One region of the Sphingomonas sp. OV641 genome, then DNA from elsewhere that is predicted to be linked to it. Evidence: predicted binding sites of a transcription regulator. Region 1 holds the regulator's gene; each other region holds the start of a gene.
The links. The regulator LexA, encoded in region 1, represses DNA repair genes until DNA is damaged. The targets are predictions, from matches to a motif close to GTTCCNCNCTTGTTCT.

Region 1 (7,234 bases):
TCGACAATTACGACAGCTTCACCTGGAACCTGGTCCATTACCTCATGGAGCTGGGCGCCGAGGTACGCGTCGAGCGCAACGATGCGCTGACCGCGGCGGAGGCGCTGGCCTCCAATGCGACCGGCTTTCTTGTGTCCCCGGGGCCTTGCACCCCCAATGAGGCGGGAATCAGCCTTGATCTCGTGGCGGCCTGCGCGGAGGCGCGCCGCCCTTTGCTGGGCGTTTGCCTCGGGCACCAGGCGATCGGGCAGCATTTTGGTGGGCGCGTCGTGCGTGGCGGGCTGATGCACGGAAAGACGAGCCCGATCGAGCATGATTCGACAGGTGTCTTCGCCGGCCTGCCAAGCCCCTTCACGGCGACGCGCTATCACTCGCTCGTGGTGGAGGATGTGCCGGAGGTGCTGGTTCCCAATGCCGTGGCGGCGGACGGATCGGTAATGGGGCTGCGGCACCGCGAGTTGCCAATCCACGGCGTTCAGTTCCATCCCGAAAGCATCGCGACGGAGCATGGCCATGACCTGCTGGCGAATTTCGTCGCCCTGACCGGGGTTAAGGCGGGATCATGACCACCATCTCCCTGTTGCCCAACCCTTCCAGCCCCTTGTCGCGCGAGAGCGCGGCGCAGGCGTTCAGCGACATTCTGGACGGGCGCGCGACCGAGGAGGCGATCGCACGTTTCCTCATCGACCTGTCCGACCGCGGCGAGACATCGATCGAGATCGCCGAGGCGGCGCGCGCATTGCGGGACCGGCTGATCCCGATCAGTGCCCCGGCGGGTGCGATCGACGTATGCGGCACCGGTGGCGACGGGCACCACACGCTGAACGTGTCGACGGCCGTCAGCCTGGTGGTGGCCTCCTGCGGCGTGCCCGTGGCGAAACATGGCAACAGAGCGGCCTCTTCCAAGGCTGGTGCGGCCGACACACTGGAGGCGCTTGGCCTCGACATGGAGCGGGCAGGCGCGCTTGCCGAAGAAACGCTCAACGAACTGGGCATCTGCTTCCTGTTTGCAGCGAACCATCATCCCGCGATGAAGCGGATCACGCCGATCCGCCGGCAGATCGGCAAGCGCACGATCTTCAATCTAATGGGGCCGCTCGCCAACCCGGCGCATGTCACGCGGCAGCTGATCGGCATCGCCAGACCCGATTACGCGCCCGTCTATGCCGATGCGCTGGAGCAGCTAGGGACCGAAGCGGCATTGGTGGTTTCGGGAGAGGAAGGGCTGGACGAAGTATCGGGCGCGGGTCCGACCATCGCGGTCGCCATCGGCGCGGTACAGCTCGGCAATCGGATCGAACCGGAGGACGCCGGGGTCCGGCGCCATCCCATACACGCGATCCGCGGCGGCGATCCGGCGCACAATGCAACTGCGCTTCGGCAATTGCTGACCGGTACGCAAGGTGCCTATCGCGATGCAGTGCTGCTCAACGCCGCTGTCGCACTGACGCTGGTTGGTGAGCCGCTGGAAAGCGGCGCGCGCCGGGCGGCCGAGGCGATCGACAGCGGCGCTGCCAACGATTTGCTGAACCGCTGGATCGCCTGGGCATGACGATCCTGGATCGCATCCTCGCCACCAAGCGCGACGAAGTGGCGGCTCGGCGTAGCACGCGCTCCATCGCCGACCTCGACGCGCTTGCCCGCGAACAGACGGCGCCGCGCGGGTTCAAGGCAGCGCTGGACCGGGTTCGCCAGCAGGATCAGGCTGCGCCCAGTCCGCACTATGCGCTGATTGCCGAGATCAAGAAGGCCAGCCCGTCCAAGGGGCTGATCCGCGCCGATTTCGACCCGCCGGCGCATGCCCGCGCCTATGCCGAGGGTGGCGCGACCTGCCTGTCCGTGCTGACCGATCACGCGTACTTCCAGGGACATGAGGATTATCTGGTCGCCGCCCGCGCCGCGTGCGACCTGCCGGTCATTCGCAAGGATTTCCTGGTCGATCCCTGGCAGGTCGCCGAGGCGCGCGCGATCGGAGCAGATGCGATCCTCATCATCATGGCGGCGCTGGACGACGGCGCCGCCGCGGAGATCGAGGCAGCGGCGATCGAACGCGAGATGGATGTGCTGGTCGAAGTGCATGATGCGGCGGAGCTGGAGCGCGCGCTGGCGCTTCGCTCACGCCTGATCGGCGTGAACAATCGCGACCTGCGCGATTTTTCGGTCAGCTTCGACCGCACCTACGAACTGGTCGGACGCGCGCCCGCGGGCTGCACCTTTGTCGCGGAAAGCGGGCTGAACACGCGCGCCGATCTCGACGCGATGGCGGAGCATGATGTGCGCTGCTTCCTGATCGGCGAATCGCTGATGCGCCAGCCGGATGTCGCCGCCGCCACGCGCGCGCTGATTGCATGACGCGGCTCACGCATCTGGACGAGGCGGGCGCCGCGCGCATGGTGGATGTTGGCGGCAAGAACGAAACCGCGCGCGAGGCGGTGGCGGAGGGGCGTATCGCCATGTCCGCGGAGGCTGCGCAGGCGATCGCACAGGGGGCGGTGGCAAAGGGAGATGTTCTGGCCGTGGCCCGTGTTGCCGGGATCATGGCCGCCAAGCGGACCAGCGAGCTGATCCCGTTGTGCCACCCCCTGCCCCTGTCGAAGGTTACGATCGATCTGACCGTGGAGGCGGAAGGCGTCTCGGCTACCGCCACTGTCGCGACCACCGGCCGCACCGGCGTGGAGATGGAGGCGCTGACCGCCGTCTCGACCGCGCTGCTGACGATCTACGACATGGCCAAGGCGCTCGACAAGCGCATGACCATTGGCGGCGTGCGCCTGCTAGCCAAGCGTGGCGGGAAATCCGGCGACTTCGTCGCTTGAGCGGACACGCGCCGGGAAGCTTCTTCCCACCTCATGATGATCGCGGCGATCAGGCTGTTACTTGCGCCGCCGATCTGCCACTCGTTCGCGCATGAGTGACTTGCTTCCCGTCGCCGAAGCGCAGGCGCGCCTGCTTGCAGACAGCCCGGCGGTTTCGGCCGAGAGGCTGCCCATCACGCAGGCCTTCGGCCGCTGGGCGGCAGCCCCGATCACCGCCCGGCGAACGCAGCCCGCGCATGATCTGTCGGCGATGGACGGTTATGCGCTGCGCTTCGATGATCTACCGGGGCCTTGGCGCGTTATCGGGGAAAGTGCCGCCGGCCGGCCGTTCACCGGTTCGGTCGCGTCGGGCGAAGCAGTGCGGATCTTCACCGGCGCTGTAATGCCGGATGGCGCGGACACGGTGCTGATACAGGAAGAAGCCGGCCGCGAGGGTGAGCGGCTGATCCTCGGCGGCGAAGGGCCGCTGCGCCGGAGGGGCAATGTCCGGCGCCAGGGCCTCGACTTTACGGAAGGAGACACATTGGTCGCGGCGGGCGAGCGGTTGACGCCGGCGCGGCTGGCGGTGGCAGCGACCGGAGGCGCGGGCGACGTGGCGGTGCGGCGCCGCGTCCGTGTGGCAATCGCAGCGACCGGAGACGAACTGGTCGAGCCGGGCACGCCGTTCACGCCGAACGTGCTGCCGGAATCGAACCGGCTGCTGCTGCGCGCGCTGCTCGCTGACCTGCCGGTCGAGATCATCGATCTTGGCATTCTGCCGGATCGGCTTGAGGTGCTGCGCGATGCGTTCACCGGGGTTCAGGCGGACCTTCTGGTCACCACGGGCGGCGCCTCCGTCGGCGATCACGACCTGGTGCAGCCAGCCCTGCGTGCGGCGGGCGCCACGATCGATTTCTGGCGCATCGCGCTGCGCCCCGGCAAGCCGCTGATGGCTGGACGGCTGGGCGACATGGCGGTGCTCGGCCTGCCCGGCAATCCTGTTTCCGCGTTCGTGACGACCATCCTCTTCGTCAAGCCGCTGGTGGCCCATCTGGCCGGCGCGGCTAGGCCCTTCCCCATCACCACCCATGCCGTTCTTGGGGAGGACATCGCCGCGAATGGCCCGCGGACCGATTACATGCGGGCCGAATTCCGCGGCGGAGAGGCATTCGTGGCCAGCATTCAGGATAGTTCGATGCTGCTGACCCTGGCACGCGCAGGTTGCCTGATCATACGCCCTCCCCATGACCCGGCCCGACAGCGCGGCGAATCGGCGGAAATCCTGATGATCGCTTGACGCCACCTTTATCGTTCCTTAAAGGTTCCTCGTCTGTTCGCGGCGGAGGCGATGCGATGCTTACCAGGAAACAGCACGAGCTGATCTGTTTCATCAATGACCGGCTGGCCGAGACCGGCGTGTCCCCTTCGTTCGAGGAAATGAAGGAGGCGCTGGACCTCAAGTCCAAGTCCGGCGTGCATCGCCTGATCTCGGCGCTGGAGGAACGCGGCTTTCTGAAGCGTCTGCCCAATCGGGCCCGCGCGCTGGAAGTGCTGAAGATGCCGGAGCGGTCGGAGGCGAAGCCCTCGCCGGCGCCTGCCTCCACGCGGCGCATCGTGCCGGAGCCCGCCAACGACGTGGTGGAGGTGCCGCTGCATGGCCGGATCGCCGCCGGTGTTCCGATCGAGGCCATCGAGGGGGCGAGCACATTGCCGGTTCCCGCTGCCTTGCTGGGATCCGGCGAGCATTTCGCTTTGGAAGTTGCCGGCGACTCGATGGTCGAGGCCGGCATTCTTGACGGTGACTTCGCCCTGATCCGCAAGCAGGACGTGGCGCGTGACGGGGAAATCGTCGTGGCGCTGATTGAGGATAGCGAGGCGACGTTGAAGTATTTCCGGCGCGAGGGGGCGATGATCCGGCTGGATCCGGCCAACCGCTCCTATGATCCGCAGCGCTATGCGCCCGCCCAGGTGCGGGTGCAGGGCAAGCTCGCCGGGATACTGCGCCGCTACTCCTGATCCGGGTGGGATCCGGATGGCGTATGGAGACGAACGTCGGACCGGTCGAAACTCAGCGCGCGTGCTGACCGATGAGGGTCAGACCGAACGGGTGACAATCAGCGCGGGCGCTCTGCATTGATTGCTGCCAGCACCCACGGGTGAGTATCGCCGGCCCGGTGGACGGTACGGACATCCGCCGCCTCAAGCGTGATCGCCACGCCGCCTGTTTGAGCCAGCACTGCCCGGTCAAGGCGCAACCATCGAGGTGTGCAGCCACGCGGTAGCCAGCGCTCGCTGATGACGATGTCCGCCGATCGACAGGCGTCCAGCATGTCAGCGATCGGCACCAGATAGCTGCTTCTGGTCGCCAGGATCCGCCATCGCCGCCCTCCCCGCAACAGATCCGATCGGCACAGGTCCCGGCTGCATGCGGCATCGGCCTGATCCGACAGGGTGACGGGCTCTTCCTCTGCGCCCCCGGTCTCGGCCAGCATGTCGCGCGCATAATCGCCCACCCTGTCGCGTAGCAGCGCGATGCGTCCGCCGGGCAGTCGAAGCGCCACATGCCTGCCGTCTCCGGTGACCAATATATCGGGCGGCGGCGTGATCCCGGTCCAAAGCACACCGAACGCGATGGGAAGGAGGCCGAGGATACGCCAATCGGTTCGCCACAGCGCCAGCCACAAACCGCCAGCCACGATCAGCGCAAAGGCGGGGACGGGCATCACAGGGAGTGCGGTCGTAGCGCCGGGTGCCTGGGCGGTGACGTGAGCAATGAAGAGCAGCAGCGTCAGCGCTTGCCCGGCCAGCCACCAGAACGGCTCGCCCAGATGGAGCGCGTCGAGCAACAGGGCGGTTGCCTCAAGCGGCATGATCACGAAGGTCGTCAGCGGGATGGCGACCATATTGGCCAGAGCACCGTAAACGCCAGCCTTGTGGAAGTGAAAGACAGCGATCGGCATGAGCGCGATCTCCACCACGAGCCCGGTGAGCAGCAGCGAGCCGCCGCCGCGCAACAGTCGGCCGGGCCAGCCGTCTTCACGTGGCGCGAACCAGGCGCGTAGGCGGGGATGCTCGGCAAGCGCGATGATGGCGGTGACCGCAGCGAAGGAGAGTTGAAAGCTCGGGCCGGCAAGCGCCTCCGGCCACAGCAGCAGCACCACCATCGCGCCCGCAGCGACCAGCCGCAACGTCAGCGCCTCTCGCCCCAGCGCCATGGCGGCTAGCACCAGGAGGGCCGCAATGCAGCTTCGAACGGTGGGTACTTCGCCGCCGGTCAGCCAGGTGTAGCCGAGCGCCGCTGCTGCGCCGGCGGCGGCAGCGATCAGCGGCACCCGGCCGGTCAGCGCAAGCCGCATGTTGAGCGCCAGAAGGCGGCTGACCAGCAGCATGGTCAGCCCGACCGCCGCCGTGATGTGAAGCCCGCTGACCGACAGGAGGTGCGCCAGACCCGATGCCCGCATCGCCTCCTGATCCGGTTCAGCGATGCCGCCGGTGTCCCCCGTGGCGAGTGCGGCCGCGATGCCCCCTGCACTGCCGGCGAGGCGGGCCTGGATGTGCTGGGCCAAACGGGTACGCACCGGCGTTTGAGAGTTACCCCCTGACATCACCGTCACTGGCCCGAGCGTGCGACCGGTGGCGCCGATGCCCTCGAACCAGGCGACGCGGGCGAAATCATAGGCGCCGGGCACGGCGGGCGGCGGCGGCGGCATCAGGCGCGCGCGCAACGCCACGACCGCGTTGGGCGCCAGGTTCGCCGGCGCATCCCGATCCGCCACGTTCACCCGAATGCGTGTCGGCGCATGGAGCGGAGCGGCGTTTATCCATTGCAGGTCCGTCAGTCGCAGCCGCACCAGCCCGCGGGCTGGCAGTTGATCAATCTTTTCCACCCGAGCGGTCAGGCGGGCGATCGCCGGTCGCTGGAGCACGGGGGCGGCGGCGCGGTCCGCCTTTGTCCAGATCAAGGCGACGCCGATCGAGAAGGCGATGGATGCCGTGGCGATGGCGCGCCCGCCTCTTCCGCCACGCCCCACCGCCAGCGCCAGCAGCGCAGCCGAAAGGCCGGCGAGCAGCGCCACCCGCCACAGGCGGCTGTCGGGAAGGATGAACCAGGCGGCAACCCCTGCCCCGAGCATGACGGGCAACCAGAGCGGCAGCTGGTCACGCTCCGCCTCCAGGCGCTTCTCCAGCCATGCGAGCGCCGTTTGAAGCGCCGAAAGGTGCGTGCTAGGGGGCTGCGCGGCAGTTGTCGCCATGATCGTTTTCCAGCCTGGGAGCTAGCGCGCTTGAGCGCAACCACAGATACCGGCACGCCTGCTGTCGTAACCCGCTTTGCCCCGTCGCCGACGGGCTTTCTTCATCTGGGCGGCGCGCGTACTGCGCTGTTCAACCTGCTTTACGCGCGCCATCATGGCGGCCGCTTTCTGCTGCGGATCGAGAAT
Region 2 (7,234 bases), 1.5 Mb from region 1:
GCCAACCAACTCATCGACCGGTTGAGGGAAGCGGGGTTTGCAGTGGCGGCGAGCACGTTCCAATCGGATGGTCAGCGCGTTCGCGGCGACGTGACCGTGGCGCTGCCATGACCGTGTTGTCGACCTGGTTTCGCGGCCGCAGCGTGCGCGAACAACGCCTGCTGATGGTGATGGCGGCCCTGTTCGTGATCACATTGGTGTTCGCCGGGATCGTGCGCCCGGTGCGCGATGGGCTCGAATCGACGCGCCAGCGCCATGCCAGTGCCGAGGTTCGGCTGGGCGAGGTGAAGGCGCAGGTCGCGCAGGTGAAGGCGATCCAGCGCGGGCGGCCGCGCACGCCGGAGGGCGCGCTGGCCGATGCGGTGCGCGCTCGTGCAGACGAAGCCGGGTTCGTACTCGCCAATCTGGAGCCCGACGGCGACAGGATCAGGATCGGGATCGCCACGGCGCGCCCGGGCCCACTGCTGAGCTGGATTGCTGGCCTCGAAGCCGATGGGCTGCTGGTGGACGCCTCCACCATCACCGGGAACGGCGACGGCACGGTCGCGGCCACGCTGACGTTGAAGGGAAGGGCGCCATGAGGCGGATCCGACTGGCCACGGGGCCGAGCGCGCTGTTTCTGGCGCTTTTCGTAGCGGCGCTGATCATCTTCCTGCCGCTTCGGCTGGCGCTTGGATGGTTCGGGCTGGCAGCGCAGGGCATGACCGCACGAGAGGTGACGGGGAGCATTTGGGCGGGAGAGCTGCGCGAAGCTTCGTTCGGCCGGATCGCGCTGGGTGATCTGTCGGCCGGAGTGTCGCCGGTACAGCTCTTCGTCGGACGCGCGCGCGTCAATCTGGAGGGGCTGGCCGACGCGCCGGAAGCGGCGGCGCGTCTTACCGGAGCGATCGGGGTCAGCCGGCACAGTTTCGGCATCGATGACCTGACCGCTTCGCTGCCGGTGGGCGGGACTTTTCGGCCCGTTCCAGTGACTCTCCTGGACTTGCAGGACGTTAGCGTCCGCTTTCGCGGTGACACGTGCGAGCAGGCGGAGGGGCGGGTGCGCGCCACCATGGGCAGCGAGATCGGCGGCATCGCCGTGCCGGCGGCGCTCAATGGCAATGCGCGGTGCGATGCCGGCGCGCTGCTGCTGCCGCTGGTGAGTGCGGCCGGGAACGAGGGAAGCACCATCCGGATCTGGCCCGACGGGCGCTATCGCGCGGAGCTGACCCTGCAACCGTCCGACCCCGCATCGGGCACCAAGCTGCAAGCGATCGGCTTCATTCAAACGCAGCGCGGCATGGAACTGGCAATCGAGGGCCGCTTCTGAGCAGGCCCCGGCCGCTTTCGGGATGATTTCGGCCTGCAATCCCCGTCGCAAACGTCCTGAACCTTCGAAAGCGCGAAGGAAATTGCTGATCGAACCTTGACGCCTCGACCCCCTAGCCGTAGGGGCGCGCTTTCTCACGGCGATCGTAGCTCAGTTGGTTAGAGCATCGGTTTGTGGTACCGAGGGTCGCGGGTTCAAGTCCCGTCGATCGCCCCATTCTTTTCCCCGGGAATGACATGACCGCGTGGGGCTTCCCCGACTTCGACGACCATGAGGGCGTCCACCTCTTCACTGATCCTGCATCCGGCCTACGTGCCGTAATTGCGGTTCATTCCACGGCGCTTGGGCCGGCAGCGGGCGGCGTCCGTTTCTGGCACTATGCCGATCACACGGCCGCGATCACCGACGCGCTTCGGCTGTCGCGCGGCATGAGCTTCAAGAACGCCATGGCGGGCCTGGAGCTTGGCGGTGGCAAGGGCGTGGTGCTGGCCGACGCGCCGGGCGCGACGATCAGCGAGGCGCAGCTGCGCGCGTTTGGCCGTGCGGTCGAATCGCTGGGCGGCCGTTATGTCACGGCGGAAGACGTCGGTATGTCCGAAGCCCGCATGAAGGTGATCTCCGAAGAAACGCGCTACGTATCCGGCCTGCCGGTGGCGAGCGGCGCGGCCGGCGGCGATCCGGGCCCGTACACGGCGCTTGGCGTCTACCTGGGCGTGAAGGCGGCGGCGCAGCGCGGCCTGGGTGCCACCGACATGAAGGGCGTGCGGGTTGCCATCCAGGGCGTCGGCTCGGTCGGCGGCGGCCTCGCCCGGCTGCTGGCGGCGGACGGCGCGGTGCTGACGCTGGCCGATGTGAACAAGGAGCGCGCCGCGGCGCTTGCCGCAGAGCTTGGCGCGACCACGGTACCGACGGAGGAGATCCTGTCGGCCGATGTCGATCTGGTGAGCCCCAATGCGCTTGGCGCGGTGCTGACCGAGCAGTCGATCGGCGCGGTGAAGGCCAAGGTGATCGCCGGTGGCGCCAACAACCAGCTGGCCACCCGCGACGACGGGCGCCGCGTTCATGAGCGCGGCATCCTGTTCGCGCCGGATTATGTGATCAATGCCGGCGGCATCATCAACGTCGGCCTGGAGTATCTGGGCCATGGCGACGAGGCAGAGGTGAAGGCGCGGATCGCCCGCATTCCGGATCGCCTGATCGAGGTGTGGGACGAGAGCGACGCAAGCGGCGATCCCGCCGCGGATGTGGCGGACCGGATCGCGCGGCGACTGATCGGCCGGGGTTGACCCCTGGGCCGTGAGCGGGGCGGCATGGATCGCCCGCCGCGGCCCATGGCTGCTGTTGAGAGAGGAGCGGGGGAACGCGCCAGTCAATCGATGACGACAGGCGATTTTGCCCATATGGGATAACACCATCGTGCCCGCGCTCCATGCCCTCGCCAATCCTGCGCGCTTCCTGAAGATCGCGCGACCGCTGACCGCCGTGCTCGGCTGGGCAGGGCTGGCGCTGATCGTGATCGGTTGCTGGGCCGGGCTGACGCAGACGCCGCCCGATTACCTGCAGGGCGAATCAGTGCGCATCATGTACGTTCACGTGCCGTCCGCCTGGCTGGGGATGGGCGGATGGAGCGGGATTGCACTTTCCAGCATCGCCTATCTCGTCTGGCGCCATCCGCTGGCCGACGTGGCGGCGCGCGCGATCGCGGTGCCGGGCGCGGCCTTTGCCGCGGTCTGCCTGATCACCGGCGCGATCTGGGGACGCCCGACGTGGGGCACCTATTGGCAGTGGGACGGCCGACTGACCTCCATGCTGCTGCTGTTCTTCGTGTACCTGGGTTATATCGCGCTGGCGCGGGCCGATCGCGAGCGCGGCGGCGACGGCCGGATCGCGGCTTTGTTCGGCATTGCCGGCACGGTGCTGCTGCCCATCATCCGCTATTCCGTGATCTGGTGGAACACGCTGCACCAGGGGCCGAGCATCGGACTGACCCGGTCCACCATCGACGCCTCCATTCTCTGGCCGCTGCCGATCATGCTGAGCGGTTTCAGCTTCCTGTTCGGGGCCATTGTCCTGATGCGGATGCGCACCCTGCTGGCGATCGCGAAGGCAGAAGCGCGGCTGCGGCGGAGGGCGACGGCGTGAACGCCTGGCCGTTCGTTATCGCTGCCTATGCGGTGGCGCTGGGCACATGCGCGATCATCGCGCTGGCGAGCCTATGGGCGATGCGGCGCGCCGAGAAGGACAGACGATGAAGGCGAAGCACCAGCGGCTCTGGCTCGCGGGCGCCGCGCTGCTGGCGGTTGCCGTGGCGGCGTTGCTCGCGCTGTCCGGCCTGAAGGATCAGGCCGCGTTCTTCTATGCGCCGTCCGATGTTACCCCGGAAGTGCTGGTCGCCGGCCGCGCCGTTCGCCTTGGCGGGATGGTGGCAGGCGGATCGGTGGTCCGGGCGGCGGATGGCGTCACCGTCCACTTCCGCGTCACGGACGGACGAGCGACGACGCCGGTCAGCTTCGCCGGCATCGTGCCGGACCTGTTCCGCGAAAATTCCGGCGTGGTGGCGGAGGGACGTTTCCAGCGCGACGGTTCGTTCATCGCCTCCAACCTGCTGGCCAAGCACGACGAGAAATACATGCCGCCCGAACTTGCGGGCAAGATGCACGAGACCAAGAGTCTGGACCAGTGATGGGCTATGTCGCCCTGGCGGTGATCGGCGCGCTGGCCTTTGCCGCCCTGCTGCTGCTTCGGCTGCCGCGGCTGGTCTGGTCCTTCGCAGGCGCGGCGCTGTTCCTCGGCGCCGCCGGTTATGCCTGGCAGGGCCGGCCGGCGCTCGCGGCAGCACCGGCAAGGCCCGCGGCGAGCCCCGTGCCGGTGGAACCGGAAAGCGTGATCCTGCGCGAGCGGCTGATGGGCCGGTTCACGGCGGACACCGCTTATCTTGTCGCGTCTGATGCGATGCTGCGCGCCGGTGATCGGCGTGCCGCAGCGCAGGTGGTGATGGGCGGCGTTCGCGCGATCCCGCGCAGCTTCATCCTGTGGACGCAGCTTGGCAGCAATCTCGTGATCCTCGATGGCGACCAAGTATCGCCGGCGGCGAAGCTGGCGTTCGGGCGCGCCATACAGCTAGCGCCCGAGCATCCGGCACCGCCTTACTATGCCGCAATCTCCTATATCCGGGCAGGCGATCTGCCGATGGCGCGGCGGCTGATGGCGCGCGCCGTGTCGCTGTCACGCGACGGCACCGAATATAAGCGGCAGCTCGCCGGCCAGTTGCTCGTGCTCGAACGCTATATGGCAGCCGTGGAGCAGACCGGACGATAGTCCCCGACCGGGCGGGACGGATCCGCCGGTCAATCTGCTCGTTCGGCAGCCTGATGCCGTTACTTGCCCCGACCGGTCTTGTCCTGAAGCGCATCGATCCGTTTCGATGCCTCGGCCTTGGTCAGCTCTTCATCGAACTGCTCATGCGCCTCTTCGCTCAAGGTCTTGAGATAGCTGGCCTGCGCGCCCGTCATCGGCTCATCGCCAGTGGTCCAATCGTCCGGGTCCTTTTCCGCGTTCGAGAACGGCTCACTCTTGGGGTTGTTGTCCGACATGTCGGTCTCCTTCAAACGTGGAACTCATCCGTTCCGGTAATGTTCCCCTTGCGGCGCAGGTGCGAAGTGCTAGGCGCGCCCAGGCTTTTACAGGATGACGGTGGTTTTCTTCCCCTTGAACCTGGCGCTGGTTGACTGTCGGTGAGCACAGTTGCTCCCCCCGTCACGCCGGCCATCACGCCACATCACCATCACGGTGATGGGCTGGGCAAGCTGGCGCTCGGCGCGATCGGCGTCGTCTATGGCGACATCGGCACCAGCCCGCTTTACGCGATGAAGGAAGTGTTTGTCGGTCACCACCCGCTTGCGGTGGACCGGCTCCACATCTTCGGCGTGCTGAGCCTCGTCTTCTGGTCGCTCGTGCTGATCGTGACGTTCAAATACGTGATGGTCATCCTGCGCGCCGACAATAACGGAGAAGGCGGGAGCCTGGCGCTGCTCGCCCTGATCCAGCGGCGGAGCGGCGCGGGCAAGCGATGGGGGCCGAGCCTCGTCATGCTCGGCGTGCTCGCAACGGCCATGTTCTTCGGCGATTGCATGATCACGCCCGCCATGTCGGTGCTGTCCGCGGTGGAGGGGCTGGCGACGGTAGAGCAGACGTTCGACAGTTTCGTCATCCCCATCGCGGTGACGATCCTGATCGGCCTGTTCTATCTCCAGTCGGTCGGCACGGCGCGGGTCGGCAAGTTGTTCGGCCCGATCATGGTGGTCTATTTCATCACCTTGTCGGTGCTCGGCCTCATTCACGTGATCGCGCAGCCGGAGATCCTGCTGGCGCTCGATCCGCGATGGGCGGTGCGCTTCGCCGCGACGGACGGGACGTTGGCGTTTCTGGCGCTCGGCTCGGTGGTGCTGGCAGTGACGGGGGCGGAAGCGCTGTACGCCGACATGGGGCATTTCGGACGCAAGCCGATCGCCTTTGCCTGGCTGTGGTTCGTCTTCCCTGCGCTGATGCTCAATTACCTGGGACAGGGCGCGTTGATGCTGGCTGACCCGGCCAGCGCCAAGAACCCGTTCTTCCTGATGGCGCCGGAGGAATGGCGCCTGCCTCTGGTCATCCTCGCCACCATGGCGACCGTGATCGCCAGCCAGGCGGTGATCACCGGCGCTTATTCGGTGGTGCAGCAGGCGGTGCAGCTTGGCCTGATGCCGCGGCTGCGGATTGACCACACCAGCGCGTCGGCGGCCGGGCAGATCTACATTCCGTCGATCAACTGGGCGTTGATGGCGATGGTGCTGCTGCTGATCCTGGGCTTTCAGGAATCGTCGAACCTTGCCGCCGCTTATGGCATCGCGGTGACGGGCACGATGTTCATCTCGACCTGCATGGTGGCGGTGCTGATCCAGCGCGTCTGGCACTGGCCGCTGGCGGCGGTGCTGCCGTTCGTCGCCAGCTTCCTGCTGATCGATGGCCTGTACCTGTCGTCGAACCTGACGAAGGTGCCGGACGGCGGCTGGTTTCCGCTGCTGGTGGCGATCATCGTCTTCATCCTGCTCACCACCTGGGCGACCGGGCGCAAGCTGATGCTGGAGCGGATGCGCGAGGGCGCGATGCCGATCAAGGTTTTCATCGGCTCCGCGGCCAACAGCGCGACCCGGGTGTCAGGGACGGCGGTGTTCATGACCTCAACGCCGGAAGGCGTGCCGCCGGCGCTGCTGCACAATCTGAAGCACAATCGGGTGCTGCACGATCGCGTGATCCTGCTGACGGTGAAGGTGACGGACATGCCGTTCTTCCCGGAGCAGGACCGGTTCAACCATGAGGCGCTGGGCGAGGGGTTCCACCGCGTGATCCTGCGTTACGGCTTCATGGAATCGCCGGATATCCCGGCGGCGCTCAAGTCCTTTGATCGCTGCGGCGGCGAGTTCCGGATGATGGAGACGAGCTTCTTCCTCTCCCGCCAGACGCTGCTGGCGTCCGCGCATCCGGGCATGGCGCTATGGCGCGAGAAGCTGTTCGCGTGGATGCTGCGCAATGCGGAAAGCGCGATGGAGTTCTTCCGCCTACCGACGAACCGCGTGGTCGAACTCGGCAGCCAGATCGAGATTTGAGCGGCCAGCCTCCGGCTCCGATCATCGTGACCGCCGTGTTCGGGCGGTCCGACCAGGCGTGGTTCGACGATCTGCGGCAACGGCACTTCCCGCCCGAGCGCAACGTGCTGGCCGCGCATCTGACGATGTTTCACCACCTGCCACCCAGCGCGGCCGATGAGCTGAAATGGCGGCTGGCAGAGGAAACGCGCGGCGTGCCCGCGCCGGCCGCGGCGCTTGCGGGCCCGTTCTCGCTGGGGCGCGGCGTTGCCTATCGCATTGACAGCGCCGGCCTGGAGGC
Region 3 (7,234 bases), on a different contig from region 1:
CGAAGCGGCGGGTGACGGCGATCGGTTGTGCCGGAATGACGGGCGTGAGCGGCTCGGGCGCGGCGCCGGTCGCCTGGTCCAGCCGCTGCGCAATGGCCTTGCCGAAGCGGCGGACAAGCGGCGCGCGCGGCATCGCCATGAGCTCACCGATCGTGTCGACGCCGAGCCGGGCGAGCAACTCGCGCGCGGCATCGTCGAGGCGGAGCGCGGCGACGGATAGCGGGGCAAGTGCCGCGCAATGCGCGCCGGACGGGATGATCGCCGCCTGCGCGCGCTGGCGGGCAAAGGCCCAGGCGGCGCCGGCAGTATCGGCGATCGCCACCTGCGCGGTGATGCCGAGCCGGGCGAGGAGGCGCAGCAGGCGGCGTGCCATCCGCGCCTCGCCGCCATGGAGGTGCGACGTGCCGGTAATGTCGAGGAACAGGCCATCGCTGTCGGACAGCGCTACGACCGGACACCAGCGGCGGGCGAGCGCGGTGGCGAGCCGTTCGAGATCGGCGCGGTCGCCCACGGGATCGGCGTCGCGCACGTCGAGATCGGGCACGGCGGCGCGCGCCTGCGTCAGCGCGGTGCCGGGGCTGAGGCCGAGCGCCTGTGCTTCGGGTGAGACAGCGGCGATCTCGATGCGGCTGGAAATCTTGTGAACGGTGACGAGGGGCGAAATTTCTCGAACATCGCGCTTATGAATGTTTGTTGTGTGAGAATTTGAAGGGCGGCTGAGGGCCCTTTCCTGCGTTCCCACTGAGCCTGTCGAAGTGCGGGCCCGGGGCGCAGCGTTTGGGGCACGTCCTTCGACTGGCTCAGGACGAACGGATTGGGGTTCGCACACCCGCGCGACCATGCCGCCCAGCGTGCGGCCGGTGTCGAAAAAGGCGGCGACGCCGGGCACCTGCGCACCGGCGTCGTTGGAGCCGCAGCGGGCGTATTTGTCGGGATGCGGGCCTTCACCGGGGTAGCGGACCGACGGCATCGCATTCCAGCGCGCCAGCGCAGCGGCGGCGCGGTCGTCGGCATTGGGATCGAGGCCGTCGAAGCCGCGCCAGCGCTTGCTGGGCACGTCCTCGGGATCGGGGCGGACGGGCAGCGTCGTGCGCACCGGGCGCGTGCCCTCGTCAGGCGGCATGGCCTTGAAGGGATTGTCGGCAGCCTCGCTGCGGCGGCCCATCTCGCGCATTGGCGGACGCTGGTGTTCGGGCATCGCCTCGATCCGGCGCGCGACATCCTCGCGCGTCGATTGCGACCATGGTTTTTCGGCTTGGGGTTCCGGCGCAGCCGCGTCCGACCGCGCCCAGCGCGCGCCGGGGCGCCAGCCGGTGTTCTTGGGCGCGTCGCACTGCAGCACCTGCTCCTCCGCCACGGCGGCGGCGAGCGGGGCGATGTCGAGGGGGGACCCCGAGTCGGAGCCGGTATCAGGCCGCGGCGGTGCGCGGCGCCGCTCGGCCCGGCGCACGCGATCGATCGCCCAGTGCGGCAGGTAGAGAAAGGCGACCCGTGTCATCGCAGGCCTCCATCAAGGTGGTGAAAGGATCGCCGCCGCGCTGACGTTCGAGCGCGACGGTCCAGCGCGCCCGGCCCATGCCGTGGCGCGAGGGAGCGGAAGGGGCGGAGGTGATCCGCCAGCGGGTGAGCGCGGCGGACGGTGTGCCGAGCGGGTCGGCATCCTCGCGCGGGTGGCGGCGCAGGAGGAGGGCAATGGTGCGCCCGCCCTCCGCGGCGAGCTGGAGACGACGGGTGGCACCCATGGTGGCACGCTTCACCTCGCCGATCACCGCGCCGAGGCCGCGGTGGCGCAGCCCCTCCTCCATCAGCGCGAGCAGCTCGGCATCGTCGCGTGCCTCGGCATAGAGGACGCGCTCGGGCGAGAGGCCGGCCTGGTAGAGACCGGGCGCAAACAGGTCGCGCCGGCGGACAACCCAGAGTATCGGGCCCCAGGCGCGCGCAGCGATTCCGGCGATGAACAGGGTGGCGGCGGCATCGTCGCCCAGGTTCGCGGTGCCGGCGGCAATTTCGTGCAGCGCATCGAGCCGGAGGCCGCCATCGGCGATCCGCTGGTCGAACGAGGGGATGCCGAACGGCAGTGTCTCACGCCGGCGATAACCGTCGCCCTCGATGGCGCGGAGCGTTTCGCGTAGCTCGGCAATGATGGCTGGGGATGACACGGGCACGACTCGATTAAGCTATGTGTTCCTATTTTGTTCCTATTCTCAGCGGAGTCAATCGTGGGACTCGTGAGGGGCAGGGCACCCAGCTCGTCATGCCGGGCTTGTCCCGGCATCCACCGAGCCGCGCACCTTTTAGCGATCCAATTTGCGGCACCCTGGACTCCGGCACAAGGCCGGGGTGACGGATGCGGCGCGGCGTGCGCTACCGTTTCCCCCGCTACGTATCCCGGCCGCCGTGCCGGGATCCAGGGTGCCGCGAACTCATCGGCTTCAGTGTCGCGGAACCTTGGATCCCGGCGCAAGGCCGGGATGACGAGGCGTAGATTGTGATGTCCGGGTCTATGCTGCACGTTCGGTTTGCGGATGGCTGGACCGGCACAGGGCTGGGGTGACGAAGCTGGTGAGGTGACTGCGGAACTCTGCAATCAGCCGCTCTCCCGTAACATAGTTGCGTGCAAATTACGTTGCGCCGCCTTGAAATTTTATAACAACGAAGCGATGATGGCGCTAGCGCGTTTAAGACGCGTCATCATACCGGAGAGACCATGGCGGACGCCGCCCGCAGCAACCTGAAACCGCTCGCGCTGCATGTGCCCGAGCCCAAGTTCCGCCCCGGCGACACGGTGGATTTCGCCGATGTCGACATCCCGGCGGCCGGCGCGGCGCCGCGGCCCGATACCGCCGCCGATGCGCGCGGATTCACCGATCTCGCCTATACGATGGTGCGCGTGCTCGGCGACGACAATCGCGCGGTGGGGCCGTGGGATCCCAAGCTCTCGCCCGACACGCTGCGCCGCATGCTGCGCCACATGGCGATGGTGCGCGCGTTCGACGAGCGCATGTTCCGCGCGCAGCGGCAGGGCAAGACGAGCTTCTACATGAAGTCGCTGGGCGAGGAGGCGGTGGCGGTGCCGCAGGCCTATGCGCTGGATGCCGACGACATGTGCTTCCCGTCGTATCGCCAGCAGGGGCTGCTGATCGCGCGCGGCTGCCCGCTGGTCGACATGATGAACCAGATCTATTCCAACTCGGGCGACAAGCTGCAGGGCAAGCAGCTGCCGATCATGTATTCGGAGAAGCGCTTCGGCTTCTTCTCGATCTCGGGCAATCTGACGACGCAATATCCGCAGGCGGTGGGCTGGGCGATGGCCTCTGCGTCGAAGGGCGACACGCGGATCGCGGCAACCTGGTGCGGCGAGGGCTCGACCGCGGAGGGGGATTTCCACTCCGCGCTGACCTTCGCCACCGTCTATCGCGCGCCGGTGATCTTCAACGTCGTCAACAACCAATGGGCGATCTCCAGCTTCTCGGGCTTCGCCGGGGCGGAGGCGACGACCTTTGCCGCGCGCGCGATCGGCTATGGGATCGCGGGCCTCAGGGTCGACGGGAATGACGCGCTGGCCGTCTATGCGGCGACTTTATGGGCGGCCGAGCGGGCGCGGACCAACCAGGGGCCGACGCTGATCGAGCATTTCACCTATCGCGCCGAGGGACACTCCACATCGGACGATCCGTCGCAATATCGCTCGGCCGGCGAGCCGACAGCATGGCCGCTGGGCGATCCGATCCGGCGGTTGAAGGATCACCTGATCACCATCGGCGAGTGGGACGAGGAGCGGCAGGCGGCGATGGATCGCGAGGTCGCCGACGAGGTGAAGGCGGCGCAGAAGGAGGCCGAGAAGAACGGCATTCTCGGGCATGGGCTGCATCAGCCGCTCGATACCTTGTTCGACGGGGTGTTCGAGGAAATGCCGTGGCATTTGCGCGAGCAGCGCCAGCAGATGATCGACGAAGAGACCGAGAGCGGGCGACCGTGGGATCGGAAGTGAGCCTCGCTTCGCCCTCTCCCCTGGAAAGGGGAGAGGGTTGCGCAGACTTGGCAGCTCGCTGCCTAGTCGTAGCTGGGAGAGGGGTCGGGCGAGCTGCAGGCTCGCGCGCCGCGTGGCGGCGCCCACCCCTCTCCCAACCTCCGCTAGGCGGCTGCGCCGCCAAGCTCCGGTATCCCTCTCCCCTCCTTCGGAGTGGCGAGGGCAGGAAAGTCATATGACCGACGTGATTGAAGAACAGCAGGCCACTACCGCCCGCATGAACATGATCCAGGCGATCAACTCCGCCATGGACGTGATGATGGATCGCGACCCCGGCGTCGTGGTGATGGGCGAGGATGTCGGCTATTTTGGCGGCGTGTTCCGCGCCACCGCCGGGCTGCAGGCGAAATATGGCAAGACGCGCGTGTTCGATACGCCGATTACCGAGATCGGAATCATCGGCGTGTCGATCGGCATGGGCGCATACGGCCTGCGCCCGGTGCCGGAGATCCAGTTCGCCGATTACATCTATCCGGCGCTTGACCAGCTGGTCAGCGAAGCGGCGCGATTGCGCTATCGCTCGGATGGGGAGTTCACCGCGCCGATTACCGTGCGATCGCCGTTTGGCGGTGGCATCTTCGGCGGGCAGACGCATTCGCAGTCGCCCGAGGGCATCTTCACCCATGTCTCCGGGCTGAAGACGGTGATCCCGTCGACGCCCTATGATGCCAAGGGGCTGCTGATCGCGTCCATCGAGGACAACGATCCCGTGATCTTCTTCGAGCCAAAGCGCATCTACAACGGGCCGTTCAACGGCCATTGGGATCGCCCGGCGGCCAACTGGTCCAAGCATCCCGCCGGCGAGGTGCCGACGGGCTATTACAAGATCCCGCTCGGCAAGGCGGCGGTGGTGCGCGCGGGCGAGGCGGTGACGATGCTCGCTTATGGCACGATGGTGCACGTCTGCGCCCAGGTCGTGGAGGATACCGGCGTCGATGCCGAGATTATCGACCTGCGCACGCTCGTGCCGCTCGATATCGAGACGATCGAGGAAAGCGTGAAGAAGACCGGGCGCTGCCTGATCGTCCATGAGGCGACGCGCACCGGCGGGTTCGGCGCGGAGCTGTCGGCATTGGTGCAGGAGCGGTGCTTCTATCACCTGGAAGCGCCGGTCGAGCGCGTGACCGGCTTCGACACGCCGTATCCGCACAGCCTGGAATGGGCGTATTTTCCCGGCCCCGTGCGCATCGGCATGGCGCTGAAGAAGATCCTCAGGGACTGATGGTTCCCTAGGGGCAAACGCCCACCCACCCCGTTCGTCCCGAGCGAAGTCGAGGGACGGGGTTCGCGAGACCGGTGTCTCGACTTCGCTCGACACGAACGGAAACAAGAACAATGGCGCGTTTTACCTTCAAGCTGCCGGATATCGGCGAAGGCATTGCCGAGGCGGAAATCGTCGGCTGGCACGTCAAGGTCGGCGACCGGGTCGAGGAAGACCAGAATATCGCCGACATGATGACCGACAAGGCAACCGTCGAAATGGAATCCCCGGTGTCCGGGACGGTGGTGGAGCTGGCCGGAGAGGTTGGCGACCAGGTGGCGATCGGCGCGATGCTGGTGGTGATCGAGACCGAGGGTGAGGTGTCGGCTGAGGCTGACCCCGCGGAGAGGCTCGGCGGCGAGGATGAGGCCGAGGCGTTCGAGGCGGAGAACCCGGGGGTCGAGGAGGTGGTGGAAACTCCCTCTCCCCTCGGGAGAGAGGGCAGGGGAGAGGGGCAGTCAGAGGCGGCAGGCGTTGGCGCTTCGATTACGCCCGACACTGCCCCTCTCCCCGACCCTCTCCCCGCAAGCGGGGAGAGGGAGAAGGCAGTGCTCGCTTCCCCCGCCGTCCGTGCGCGGGCGAAAGATCTGGGGGTCGATCTCGCCCAGGTGAAGATCGCCGAGGGCGACCGCATCCGCCACGCGGATCTCGACGCTTATCTGCGCTACGCGGGCGGGCAGGGCTATCACGCCCCCCACGCCAGCCGCGCCCGTGAGGACGAGCAGGTTCGTGTCATCGGCATGCGCCGCCGCATCGCCGAGAACATGGCCGCGTCGAAGCGCCACATTCCGCATTTCACCTATGTCGACGAGATCGACGTTACCGCGCTGGAGGACATGCGCGCGGACCTGAACGACAATCGCGGGCAGCGGCCGAAGCTCACCATGCTGCCGTTCCTGATCGTCGCGATTTGCCGCACCTTGCCGCAATTTCCGATGCTCAACGCGCGCTATGACGACGAGGCGGGCGTGGTGACGCGATCGGGCCGTGTGCATCTCGGCATGGCGGCGCAGACCGATGCCGGGCTGACCGTGCCGGTGATCCGCGACGCGCAGGACAAGAATGTGTGGCAGCTCGCCAGCGAGATCGGGCGGCTGGCGGAGGCCGCGCGCACGCAGAAGTTGAAGCCCGAGGAGCTCGGGGGCGGCACGATCACCGTCACGTCGCTCGGCCCGCTGGGCGGCATCGCAACGACGCCGGTGATCAACCGGCCGGAGGTGGCGATCATCGGGCCGAACAAGATCGTCGAGCGGCCGGTGTTCCGGGGCGACGACATCGTTCGCGCGAAGCTGATGAACCTGTCGATCAGCTGCGATCATCGCGTCGTCGATGGCTGGGATGCGGCGAGCTATGTCCAGGCGGTGAAGAAGCTGCTCGAGACGCCCGTGCTGTTGTTCGCCGACTGATGCTGGTGTCCTGATGCTTCCGGCCATCGTCCTGTCCGTCACGATCGATCGGCCGTGGCGCGAGGTTTATGAGGCGTTCTGGCGGCCGGCCGATTTCCAGCGCTGGGCATCCGGATTGAGCGAGTTCGCGCTTCGTCAGGATGGCGGTTCGTGGGTCGGTGAAGGTGCGGAGGGCGGGATGCGGGTCTATTTCACGCCGCACAATGCGTTTGGCGTGATGGACCATCGCGTCATCCCTGACGGGATGGCGGAGGTGCATGTTCCCTTGCGCGTCATCGCCAATGGCGCGGGCGCGGAGGTGCAGCTGACGCTGTTCCGCCAGCCGGACATGGATGACGAGGCGTTCGCACGCGACCGGCGCTGGATCCGGAGCGATCTGGCCAGGCTGAAGGCGCTGGCCGAGCGGGGCTGATTTTGGCGATCACCCCGGTGCCGGGCCGGGGTGATCGACCGCGCTACACCCGGCGGCCGGTGAAGAGCTGCACCAGCCCGACGATCAGCGCGATCACCAGCAGGATGTGGATCAGGCCGCCTGCG
Region 4 (7,234 bases), 130 kb from region 1:
GCAGCGCGGCAATCTCCGGGTGTGTCTTCCACCGCTGCATCTCGGCGAACGGGAAGACGTAGGGGTTGGAATAGTTCAGCCAGGTGACGAGGCCGAGGCTGACCTGTCCGTTCGCCTGGTGATAGATCCAGCCGCCGCCGTTTGTCTCGCTCTCGCTGAGCGGCCAGCCCTGCGTGTGGATCACCTTGCCCGGTTCGTGCAGCGCGGGGTCGATGTCCCACAGTTCCTTGATGCCAAGGCCATAGGATTGCGGGTCGCAATCGGCGCGCAGGTCGAAGATGCGCATCAGCTCCTTAGACAGGTGCCCGCGGCAACCTTCGGAGAAGAAGGTGTATTTGGCGTGCAGCTCGAGGCCCGGCTGATAGTCGGGCTTGTGCGTGCCGTCGCGCGCCACGCCCATGTCTCCGGTGGCGACGCCCTTCACGCTGCCATCCTCGTTGAACAGGATCTCGGCCGCGGCGAAGCCCGGGAAGATCTCGACGCCCAGCTCTTCGGCCTTGCCGGCCAGCCAGCGGCACAGATTGCCCAGGCTGCCGGTATAGGTGCCCTTGTTGTGCAGGAACGGCGGGGTCCACAGGTGGGGGAGGTTGAACTTGCCGCCCTTCGTCAGCACCCAGTGGATGTTCTGAGTCACCGGCACTTCGGCCAGCGGGCAGCCGTCCTCGCGCCAGTTGGGGAGCAGCTCGTCCAGGCTGCGCGGATCGATCACCGCGCCCGACAGGATGTGCGCGCCGACCTCGCTGCCCTTTTCAAGCACGCAGACCGAAATGTCGGCCTCTTTCTCCGCCGCGAGCTGTTTCAGCCGGATCGCCGCGCTGAGGCCCGCCGGCCCCGCACCCACGATCACAACATCATACGGCATCGACTCGCGTTCGCTCATTACTCTCTCCATCTGCCAACCCGCCCATCGCCCCCGCGTTCGGGCGCATGCCGGCAACGTTCCGTCTTTCACGGCTGTCGAGCGAATTGACCGCCACGTCAACCATAAGGCTTAGTCGCCGATATATGGGGGCAGACCAGAACATCGAATGGCGGCAAGCCGCGGCAAGCGCAATGGAATGGTGGCGCGATGCCGGCGTGGACGTGCTGGTTGGCGACGAACCGTTCGACTGGCTCACGCCCGAGCCGGCGGAGCTCGTGGCCCCGCTCGCCCCGCTATCGCCCGCCCTCGCATCACTCGCCCCGGCGGCCCGCGCGGGCGAGGCGGCGCCGTCGCCGAACGTCGCGATGCCGGCCGCCATTGCCGAGCTGCTGACATGGCGCACGGGCAGCGCTGCGCCGGAGGCAGGCTGGGGCGTGCCACTGATCCCGGCGACCGGCCCGGCGGACGCCGACATCATGATCCTGATCGACTGCCCCGAGCGCGATTCGTCTGATTCGCTGCTCGGCGGAGCTGCCGGTCGCCTGTTCGACCGCATGCTGGCGGCGATCGGTCGCAGCCGCGCCGATGTCCATCTCGCCAGCCTGTGTGCCGCCCGTCCGGCAGCCGGTCGTCTGCCGCGGGACATGGAGAGCCAGCTCGCGGACATCGCGCGCCATCACGTCGCTCTTGCGGCGCCGCGGCGGCTGCTCGTGATGGGTGATGCGGCGAGCCGTGCCATTCTGTCGGCGAATGTGATGCAGGCGCGCGGACGTTTGCACGCGCTTAACCATAAGAAGGACAGTCAGGGCGAGGTCGTGGCGAGCTTCCATCCGCGCATGCTGTTGGAGCGCCCCGCCCTGAAGGCCGAGGCTTGGAAAGATTTGCAGATGTTGATGGGGGGATTGAAGTGAACCGGGTGTTGCTTGCCGCCGTGTCCATCGCTGCCATGACGCCGGCGGTGGCTGCTGCCGAGCCGTCGGCGGCGCGTGGTGCCGCCACTTCGGCCATGCCCTCGCTCCCTTCGCAGCTCACCGCCGAGCAGCGTACCCAGTATCGCGCGGTCTTCGCCGCCATCCGCGAAGAGCGCTGGCAGGACGCTCAGATCGGGCTGGACGCAATGGCGCCCGGGCCCTTGCACAGCTACGCCCGCGCCGAGCTCTACACGGCCAAGGGCTCGCCCCGTATCGAGCTCGACCCGCTCGTCCGCCTCCTGACCGAGGCGCCGGAACTGCCGCAGGCGGAGGCGATTGCCCGCCTTGCCAAGGTGCGCGGTGCCGCGGAGCTGCCGCAGCTTCCCGTGCATCAGCGGCTCATCTGGCAGGACGGCGCCCCGATCCGCGTTCGTGCCAAGGCCACCCGCAGCGATGCGATCGCCGCCGACCTCGCCGATCGCATGCAGCCGTATGTGAAAGGCGACATGGGGCGGGAGGCCGAGGCCCTGCTCGAGTCCACCGGCGGCCTGACGCCCGAAGCGACCACCGAATGGCAATCGCGCGTGGCGTGGATCTATTTCCTTCAGGGGCTGGACGGCGATGCGCGTCGCCTGGGAGACAAGGCGGCCGCAGGGCAGGGCGATTGGGCCACCCATGCGCGCTGGACCTCCGCGCTCGCGGCCTGGCGGCAGAATGATTGCGCCGCTGCGGCGGAGGGCTTCCAGTCCGTCTCGGCCAGTGCCGGCGATACCGACATGCGCGCCGCCGGCCTCTACTGGGCGAGCCGCGCAGACATGACCTGCGGCCGTCCGGACCGGATCGAGGCGCGGCTGAAGAGTGCGGCGCAATATGGCGAGACCTTCTACGGCCAGCTGGCGCGCCAGTCGCTCGGCATGCAGACCGCGGCGGTCAAGCCGCAGAAGGTGACCAGCGACTGGGCGAACCTGGAGCGTCGGCCGAATGTACGCGTCGCGGCGGCACTGGCGGAGATCGGCGAAACCGAGGCCGCCGATCAGGTGATCCGTCAGCAGGCGAAGATCGGCCCGGCGACGGAGTTCGCCAGCCTGATGCGCGTGACGGAGCAGATGAACCTGCCGGCGAGCGTGGTCTGGCTTGCGCATAACTGCCCGCAGGGTTTCGTCGCCACGGCGGAGACGCGTTATCCCACGCCGAACTGGACGCCCGACACCGGCTGGCGGATCGACAAGGCACTGGTCTACGCCCATACGCTGCAGGAATCGGGCTTCCGCAACAAGGTGGTGTCGCCGGCCGGCGCTTATGGCCTGATGCAGATCATGCCCGCCGCCGCGACCGATTACATGCGCGAGCGCGGCATATCGGTCGACAAGTCGGCGCTGACCCGCCCGTCGACCAATATCGACATCGGTCAGCGGCACCTGGAAAAACTGCGTGACATGGGGCTGACCCAGGGCCTGCTGCCCAAGGTGATCGCTGCCTATAATGCCGGGCCGAAGCCGGTCGGCGAGTGGAACTCGCTGGTTCGCGACAATGGCGATCCGCTGCTTTACATCGAAAGCATCCCTTATTGGGAGACGCGTGGCTATGTCGTCACCGTCATGCGCAATTACTGGATGTATGAGGGGCAGACCGGGCGCAAGCAGTCGGTCAGCCGCGCTGCACTCGCGCAGGGCATGTGGCCGCGTTTTCCTGGCATGAAGGGCGATCCGGCGATCCGCATCGCCAATCGCCCGGCGGGGAACACGGTTGCTGCCAATGCCGCCGTATCCCCCGCATCGACCACCACGGTCGCTAGCGCGCCCTGACGTCGGCTGGGGGCTCGTCACCCACGCCATGTGCGAGGCCTGTGCGACGCCTATAGCGCCCGCCAGCTGTGTCGTGCCGGCGTTGTGCCGGGATCCACTGCTCAGCGTACATGACTGCTCATGCTTTGCAGGCCGATGGCGTCGGGGGCATGTCTAGGGATTGACCCAGGCTCCTGGAGGCACCTCCCCGGCGAAGGCCGGGGGCTAGGTGGGAAAGCGTTGGCAAAATCCGGTGTGCCCGCCAGCTTTGTCGCGCAACTGGGCCCCTGCCTTCGTCGGGGAGGCGGATCAATCTGGCTGGATCAAACCCTAGCTAAAGCGCTTCGTCCAACAAAATACCTCTGTTCCACTCTTGTTCCATCGGAACAAAGGTAATACATGGCGTTCACGCGTTGAACGGTTCGCGCGCTTGCTTTAGCGAAAGGGCTTATCAATGGCCGCCAATCTGAAGGTGATCCCGAACAACATGGCAAGCGCGAACTCGGATCGTCAAAAGGCGCTCGACGCCGCCCTCGCGCAGATTGATCGCGCGTTCGGCAAGGGCTCGGCAATGAAGCTGGGCCAGAAGGAGGCGATGAAGGTCGAGGTGGTGTCGACCGGCAGCCTCGGGCTGGACATTGCGCTTGGCGTCGGCGGCTTGCCGCGCGGCCGTATTGTCGAGATCTTCGGCCCGGAATCCTCGGGCAAGACCACGCTCGCGCTACACGCCATTGCTGAGGCGCAGAAGGCGGGCGGCATGGCCGCGTTCGTCGACGCGGAACACGCGCTTGATCCCAGCTATGCCAAGAAGCTTGGCGTCGACATTGATGAGCTGATCGTTTCCCAGCCCGACACCGGCGAGCAGGCGCTGGAAATCGTCGACACGCTGGTGCGCTCCAACGCCATCGACGTGCTGGTGGTCGACTCGGTCGCCGCGCTGGTGCCGCGTGCGGAAATCGAGGGTGAGATGGGCGACAGCCACGTCGGCCTCCAGGCCCGCCTGATGAGCCAGGCGCTGCGCAAGCTGACCGGCACGATCAGCCGTTCGCGCTGCCTCGTCATCTTCATCAACCAGATCCGCATGAAGATCGGTGTGATGTACGGCTCGCCCGAGACCACGACCGGCGGCAATGCGCTGAAGTTCTACGCCTCCGTGCGTCTCGACGTGCGCCGCACCGGCTCGATCAAGGATCGTGACGAGGCGACCGGCAACCAGACCCGCGTGAAGGTGGTGAAGAACAAGGTCGCGCCGCCGTTCAAGCAGGTCGAGTTCGACATCATGTTCGGCGAAGGCATTTCCAAGCTCGGCGAGGTCATCGACCTTGGCGTGAAGGCCGGGCTCGTCGAAAAGTCCGGTTCCTGGTTCAGCTATGATTCGATCCGCATCGGCCAGGGCCGGGAGAATGCGAAGAATTACCTGCGGGAGAACAAGGAAGTCGCAGAGCGTCTGGAGCGGTCCATCCGCATGCGCCAGGAAGGCCTCAGCGAGGAGCTGATGGCTGGTCCGTCGGAAGACGACGACATCTGATCCGCCGCCCGCGGCAGACATCATGAAGGGTCGGTCACCGTCAGGTGATCGGCCCTTTGTTTGTTGCGGGCCCTCTCATCAGCAGGCCGCATCGCGGTGCGTTGCTACAAAAGAGCAGGCGCGACGTCCGAAGCATCAGATCTAAATCACCGCCCTCGTAGGCGCGACGTTGCAGATCCCACCTCCTCATGTCGGGCTTGGCCCGCCATCCCCAAGGCCGCTGAGGATCTGCGGCGGAGAACCCTTGCCCACGTAAGAAAGTGGCGGAGACTCGACCGATCCCGCGCGCATTTGCGCGATAACGCGGGTGGGCGTCCCGTTCTCCGCCGTCAGCGGGCTCTGGCGCCCTGCGCCGATTTCCCCGGATCATAAGATCCACCAAATGGCAGACCGCACGCGCTGGTCCGACCACATGCGATCTTCGCAAGCTATTCCGCAGCCATTCTTTTTGGCCACGCATGCGCAAAGGACTGATCTCGTCCGCGCTCCTGGACGCCGCGGGCCTTACAAGCCGGCCCATCGGGATGGGCGCGCTCCCACGATGCCCGACAGCCACGACATCCGCGTCACCGTCGCTGCCCTTTCCCTTTGCCAGTCGGCACGGCACATCCGTTTCGACAATGAAAGGACCATGTTCATGACCGCCGCTCCTGACTGGCAGACTCGTGTCGGCGACGTCTGGGCCGCCGAGTGGCGCCGTACGGATCGCAGCTTCGCCGCGCTCTCGCGCCAGCTTGACGCCGCTATCCTCGCCCTCGCTCCCGAAACCGGCCATGCCGTCGATCTGGGCTGCGGCGCCGGGGTCACCAGCCTCGCCTTGGCTGCGGCACGCCCTGGACTCGACATCCTGGGTGTCGATCTTTCCGCCGCCCTGATTGCCGTGGCGCAGGAGCGGGCGGCGCAGCATGGGCTGGATAATCTGCGCTTCGCCACCGGCATGGTGCCGCAGGCGCTGGATGCCCATGCCCCGTTTGACCTGGCCGTCTCGCGTCACGGCGTCATGTTCTTCGATGATCCCGCCGCCGCCTTCCGCGGCATTGCGGCGGCCCTGAGCCCGGGAGCGCCTCTGGTCTTCTCCTGCTTCCGTGGCGCGGCAGAGAACCCCTGGGCCTCGCGCACCATCGCGGCAATCGGCGGCCGGCTCGATTCACCGATCGGCTACGCTCCCGGTCCCTTTGCCTTTGCCGATCCTGATCGGGTGGAACGGCTGCTGCTGGACGCCGGCTTCGTCGATGTGGCGCTGACGCCCACCGATTATCTTTATCGTGCCGGCGAGGGGCGGGACGCCGCCGGCGATGCTGCCGATTTCTTCCGGCGCATCGGCCCCGTGTCCCGCGCGCTTGCCGAAGCCGCTGATGCCGACCGCCCGGCACTGCTGGAGCGGTTGCGCGTTGTGCTTGCCGAACAGGTGACGGGGGAGGTGCTGGACTTTCCCGCCGCTGCCTGGATCGTCACGGCGCACGCGCGGGGGAAAGCCACATGATCATCGTTCACCATCTGGAAAATTCTCGGTCGCAGCGGGTGCTGTGGATGCTGGAGGAACTGGCGCTCCCCTATGAAGTGCGCCGCTACGAACGCGACAAGAAGACGATGCTCGCCCCGCCGGAGCTTCGCAAGGTGCATCCGCTCGGCAAGTCTCCGGTGATCGAGGACAGCGGCGATGGCGGGCGCGTGATCGCGGAAACAGGCGCGATCGTCGAATATCTGGTCGACAAGGCCGACGGTCGGCTCGGTGCGCCGGCGAACCGGACGGCGGCGCTCGATTACCGCTACTGGCTTCACTATGCCGAAGGCTCGCTGATGCCGCCGCTGCTCGTCACCCTGGTGCTCAGCCGCGTGCCCTTGTTCGGCAAGACGGCGCAGAAGCGGATCCGCCCCTGGATCGAGACCCATCTCGATTTCGTGGAGGCGCATCTGTCCAGGCATCAATGGTTCGCCGGCGATGCGCTCACCGCGGCAGACGTGATGATGAGCTTTCCGCTGGAGGCGGCACGCACTCGTGCCGGCCTGAATGCCTCCCGTCCCGCGACGATTGCCTGGCTGGAAAAGGTCCACGCTCGCCCGGCCTATCAGGCGGCGCTGCGCGCGGGAGGACTGTATGATTATGCCTGAGCCGCGAAGGGCCTGACGCGCGCGGGAGGGAAGGGCG

Region 2: a site for LexA is predicted at 4,933-4,948, ahead of BMX36_RS00500 (DUF3072 domain-containing protein). Genes of this name have one in related genera too.
Region 3: a site for LexA is predicted at 2,184-2,199, ahead of BMX36_RS11655 (ImuA family protein). Genes of this name have one in related genera too.
Region 4: a site for LexA is predicted at 3,922-3,937, ahead of recA (recombinase RecA). Genes of this name have one in related genera too.

Annotation. Positions count from the first base shown of each region.
Region 1 is NZ_FNZB01000001.1:1,655,567-1,662,800, forward strand. Features, by position in the region: gene BMX36_RS07865 (anthranilate synthase component II) at 1-566, shown strand, start outside; gene trpD (anthranilate phosphoribosyltransferase) at 563-1,552, shown strand; gene trpC (indole-3-glycerol phosphate synthase TrpC) at 1,549-2,352, shown strand; gene moaC (cyclic pyranopterin monophosphate synthase MoaC) at 2,349-2,816, shown strand; gene BMX36_RS07885 (molybdopterin molybdotransferase MoeA) at 2,908-4,092, shown strand; gene lexA (transcriptional repressor LexA) at 4,149-4,811, shown strand; gene BMX36_RS07895 (ComEC/Rec2 family competence protein) at 4,910-7,048, opposite strand; gene gltX (glutamate--tRNA ligase) at 7,079-7,234, shown strand, end outside.
Region 2 is NZ_FNZB01000001.1:107,478-114,711, forward strand. Features, by position in the region: gene gspL (type II secretion system protein GspL) at 1-111, shown strand, start outside; gene gspM (type II secretion system protein GspM) at 108-581, shown strand; gene gspN (type II secretion system protein N) at 578-1,309, shown strand; tRNA gene BMX36_RS00475 (tRNA-His) at 1,449-1,525, shown strand; gene BMX36_RS00480 (Glu/Leu/Phe/Val family dehydrogenase) at 1,546-2,595, shown strand; gene ccmC (heme ABC transporter permease CcmC) at 2,726-3,451, shown strand; gene ccmE (cytochrome c maturation protein CcmE) at 3,558-3,992, shown strand; gene BMX36_RS00495 (hypothetical protein) at 3,992-4,627, shown strand; gene BMX36_RS00500 (DUF3072 domain-containing protein) at 4,687-4,902, opposite strand; gene BMX36_RS00505 (potassium transporter Kup) at 5,044-6,954, shown strand; gene BMX36_RS00510 (2'-5' RNA ligase family protein) at 6,951-7,234, shown strand, end outside.
Region 3 is NZ_FNZB01000002.1:148,408-155,641, reverse strand. Features, by position in the region: gene BMX36_RS11660 (DNA polymerase Y family protein) at 1-1,498, opposite strand, end outside; gene BMX36_RS11655 (ImuA family protein) at 1,410-2,159, opposite strand; gene BMX36_RS11650 (3-methyl-2-oxobutanoate dehydrogenase (2-methylpropanoyl-transferring) subunit alpha) at 2,708-3,991, shown strand; gene BMX36_RS11645 (alpha-ketoacid dehydrogenase subunit beta) at 4,248-5,252, shown strand; gene BMX36_RS11640 (dihydrolipoamide acetyltransferase family protein) at 5,366-6,697, shown strand; gene BMX36_RS11635 (SRPBCC family protein) at 6,711-7,109, shown strand; gene BMX36_RS21330 (lmo0937 family membrane protein) at 7,153-7,234, opposite strand, start outside.
Region 4 is NZ_FNZB01000001.1:1,789,699-1,796,932, reverse strand. Features, by position in the region: gene BMX36_RS08565 (electron transfer flavoprotein-ubiquinone oxidoreductase) at 1-880, opposite strand, end outside; gene BMX36_RS08560 (uracil-DNA glycosylase) at 1,006-1,773, shown strand; gene BMX36_RS08555 (lytic transglycosylase domain-containing protein) at 1,809-3,578, shown strand; gene recA (recombinase RecA) at 4,012-5,085, shown strand; gene BMX36_RS08545 (class I SAM-dependent methyltransferase) at 5,627-6,568, shown strand; gene BMX36_RS08540 (glutathione S-transferase family protein) at 6,565-7,197, shown strand.